2 regions of the Brevibacillus halotolerans genome follow, and region 1 is predicted to be linked to the other one. Evidence: predicted binding sites of a transcription regulator. Region 1 holds the regulator's gene; the other holds the start of a gene.
The links. The regulator Rex, encoded in region 1, represses fermentation and respiration genes when NADH is low (regulators of the CRP and FNR family bind a similar motif). The targets are predictions, from matches to a motif close to TTGTGAAATATTTCACAA.

Region 1 (2,208 bases):
AAAGTAGGAGGGAAGCAGATCCATGACTACAAAACGACATAACCTATGTCTAGTTATTTGTATAGGCATGATGATCTTTGCATTATCCCAACCCGTTGAAGCAAGCCGCCCCATTGCGATAGCACATCAGCAACAGCATATTGAGGACCCCGATGCTGTTGAACAGGAGGAAGATTTTGTTGGGCTTACCACTACTTTTTTCTCTTTACCAGAAGGAGAATGTACGCTCATTCGCTTCCCTTCTGGTAAAACGATGCTAATTGATACAGGGAGCGAAAAAGATACGGAAAAATTGGTTTCCTTGCTACTTGAGCGCCATGTTACAAAAGTCGATTACCTGTTATTGACAAACGATTTACCTACTCATATTGGCGGCTATGATAAGCTTGCGGAGAAAATTCAATTTGATAAGATTTACATGCCAAAATTGACAGCCTTCGTAATTCACAGTAATATCCATATATCTAGGGAAAAGCAAGTTGTGTATGTAAAGGAAAAGGATCAATTACTGGATGGGAAAGATGTGGTGATCACATTTTTACATCCCAGCGAGAACCTGTTTTTATCACCACAGGATAATTCGCTTGTGTTTAGTCTGACCCAAGGAGAGCTCCAGTTTTTGTTCACCAGTGCCATCAATGAAAAAGCAGAGGAGCGTTTGTTTGCGAAATACCCTTCTTTACTGCCGGCTGAAATCTTAAAGGTTGCGGCACAAGGCAGCAATCAGGCTTCTATTCAATCCTTCTTAACTAAGGTTGATCCCCAGATTGCTGTTGTGCAGACCGGTATTGTGCGTGAGCAATGGAAAGACTCCATGCGTGAGGTGGTGGAGCGTTTGGAGGAATCATGGGCAGATACGTATGTGACTAGCCGGGATGGGTCAATTACCATTCTCTCTAACGGACAAGATTATAAGGTTTTAAAGGCAGTCAAGACCTCTACACGTGATAGACAACGAAGTTAGGAGTGCAATTTATGGGGAAAGTACCAAAAATTTCTGAAGCGGTCGTTCGCCGTCTGCCGATCTATTTGCGATATTTAACAAATCTACAGGAACTACAGGTAAAAACGGTGTCTTCCCAACAGATGGGCAAAACAATGGATATTAATCCAGCCCAAATTCGAAAGGACCTGTCTGCATTTGGTGACTTTGGCAAAAAAGGCATTGGCTATGACGTAGATTACTTGATTGAAAAGATTCGTCATATCTTGAAATTGGACCAAGTGATCCATGTAGCGTTGGTGGGGGCCGGTAATCTAGGTCAAGCGATTTCCAATTACAATGTGTATTTAAAAGATAACATGAAAATTGTTTCCATTTTTGATGCCGACCCGCAAAAAATAGGTAAGGATTTAGGGGGATTGGTCATTGAACCGATTGATAAAATGGAAGATATCATCAAGGAAAAACAAATTCGGATGGCGATAATTACAACGCCAGCCTCCGCCGCACAGGAAGTGGCAAATAAATTGATCGAAGCTGGAATAGAAGCGATCCTCAATTTTGCCCCAACAACCATTCGCACCGAAAAAGAAGTAAAAATTGATCATAACGATTTGACTTCCAGCTTGCAAAGCTTAGCGTATTATTTAAACTAAGTAATGACTAACAGATAAAGGGAGAGTGTCTACGTTGATGAAAATCATTACCAACGCAACCGTAATTACTGTTAATGAACAAAATGAGGTTATTTATAATGGAGCAGTTGGCTTTGATGGGGGAAAAATTACATATGTAGGTAAAACGCCAGAAGATTTATCAGCATATGACGAGATCATTGATGGAACGAATAAATATCTAATGCCAGGATTTATTAATACACATGGTCACGTAGGCATGTCTCTACTGCGCGGATTTGCGGATGACCTACCTTTAAAACAGTGGCTGGAAGATAAAATGTGGCCAATGGAAGGTCAATTTACAGCGGAGCATGTGAAATGGGGTACAGCTATTTCCATTATCGAGATGATTCGTACCGGTACAACTACCTTTGTAGATATGTATGATCATATGGATACAGTAGCACAGGAAGTGGAAGCATCCGGGATGCGCGGTGTATTATGCCGTGGGGTAATTGGTTTCTGCTCAGAAGAAGAACGCCAGCAGAAATTACAAGAAGCTGCATCTTTCGCATCACGTTGGAACGGAGCAGCCAACGGTCGTATCCATACCATGATGTCGCCGCATGCACCTTATACGTGCTCTCC
Region 2 (2,208 bases), on a different contig from region 1:
AAGTTCTCAGGAAGATCTTTAGACCAAAGAACAGTCAAGTTTGGCTCTGGAGCCGGACCAAGATTATAAAGTGTATGCAAGAAACGGAAAGAGTTTTTCGTTGTACGAGTTTTACCACTTAACGACATCCCAGCGATGGATTCAGTTACCCAAGTTGGGTCGCCGGAGAATAACTCATTGTAATCAGGAGTACGCAAGAATTTAACAATGCGCAGCTTCATGACGAAATGATCAACTAATTCCTGTGCCGCTTCTTCTGTCAATGTACCCTCAGCAAGATCACGCTCAATGTAAGCATCTAAGAATGAGGAAACACGTCCTAAGCTCATTGCGGCTCCATTTTGTTCTTTAATTGCAGCTAGGTAGGAAAAGTATAGCCATTGGAATGCTTCATGTGCGTTCTTAGCAGGCACAGAGATATCAAATCCATGTTCTTTTGCCATCAATTTTAGTTCTTGAAGGGAGCGAATTTGTTCGGCGATTTCTTCCCGTAAACGAATAACATCTTCTGTTAAAGCATCTACTTCTAATTGTTGGAGGTCGCCTTTTTTCTCAGCGATTAGGCGATCAACACCATATAAAGCTACGCGACGGTAGTCACCAATGATGCGGCCGCGACCGTAAGCATCTGGAAGACCTGTGATAATACCTGCACGACGAGCCTTTTTCATTTCTTCTGTATAGGCATCGAATACACCTTGGTTATGGGTTTTGCGAATATCGGTAAACAACTTAATGATTGATTCTGGCACTTCAAAGCCATACGCTTTGCAAGCATCAATCATCATGCGGATTCCACCGAAAGGCTGAAGAGAGCGCTTGAATGGTTCGTCTGTTTGTAAGCCTACAACCTTTTCTTTATCCTTATCCAAATAACCTGGTTTATGGGATGTAATAGTAGAAGGAGTGTTAACATCTACGTCAAGAACCCCACCATTTTCACGTTCTTTTTTTGTTAAGTCAGAGATGATGTCCCATAGTGCTTTTGTATTAGCGGTAGCACCAGCCAAAAATTTATCATCGCCATGGTAAGGAGTGATGTTTTCTTCAATGAAGTCACGAGTATCAATCGTTTTCATCCATTTCCCTGGCTTAAAGCCTCTCCATGCGTGTTCAAATGTTTGCAGGTCTTTCTCTTGAATCGCCATCTTACATACCTCCTCAAGTATTGGCTCGTTGTTCTGTACTCGGCAGCACAACTCTTTACATGAGGTGTCTCTGCCTGTAACGAAGGCCATCTATATGATTAAAAAAGCTATTGAAGGATTTAATGCGTAAAAGAGCTTGTTTCGATTCTGAACAACTGCTCTTTACAGTTTCATCATACAAGAGAGATTGCGCCTCGGTGTGTGAAAAAGATCACATATGCACCTATTTTGTGATATGGTTCACAAATTTGTTTCATTTCATTCATAAAACTGTTTTAACACTAAAAACCGTTGATATATAACACATTTTGGATCATAAAAAAAGAAAAATGATACAGGTTATATACCTGTATCATCAATTTTCACCTGCACTCCATATTAATCGAAACAATATCATCTATTACCTGTAATGGATAGGTTTTGACCTGTCCTGTGTCAGGCGCCTGAACCTGACCGCTTTCTAAGCAAATCTTCCAATCATAGAGAGGATCGTAAACATATTTGCCAGAAACGATCCCTTCTGATAAAGGTCCTCCTCGATACGGACTTTTATCTTCAAGCGCATACATACTCCCATCCGATAATCGAAAGACGCAGACTTGCTCCTCTCCGATCTGTACCACTCTCCCCAGTTGAACAGGGAACTCTTCCACTCGTCCAATCGTTATTGTTTTAGTGAAATCTCCCATGCTGTTTTCCCCCTTTTTTCATGACATTGGTCCATTATCATTTCTGTACTATGACAGGCTTTCCACCTTAATTGGTTCAAACAACTTTGTTCTGGTTTCTTGATCCTGTAGTACTTTTTGCCACGGGTCTTGGACTTGGGCAAGTGCTAATTCGATACGAGCAAATAGCTGCTGACGGTTCTCTACATCCTCGACCACATTTTGATGGATCATTTCTAATCCCATTCGCTCGACCCATTCAGAAGTACGTTCTAAATACTTGCCTGTTTCACGATAGTATTGGATGACTGCTCCGCAAATCTCAATTAATTCTTCATCGTTTTTTACTTTGCACAATAAATCAGCGACACGTGCTTTAATACCTCCATTAC

Region 2: a site for Rex is predicted at 1,377-1,394, ahead of pflB (formate C-acetyltransferase). Genes of this name have one in related genera too.

What each region holds. Positions count from the first base shown of each region.
Region 1 covers NZ_JAPTNK010000011.1:142,666-144,873, forward strand. The annotation lists gene O0550_RS15215 (ComEC/Rec2 family competence protein) at 23-964, shown strand; gene O0550_RS15220 (redox-sensing transcriptional repressor Rex) at 976-1,599, shown strand; gene O0550_RS15225 (amidohydrolase) at 1,637-2,208, shown strand, end outside.
Region 2 covers NZ_JAPTNK010000001.1:367,092-369,299, reverse strand. The annotation lists gene pflB (formate C-acetyltransferase) at 1-1,148, opposite strand, end outside; gene nirD (nitrite reductase small subunit NirD) at 1,511-1,837, opposite strand; gene nirB (nitrite reductase large subunit NirB) at 1,886-2,208, opposite strand, start outside.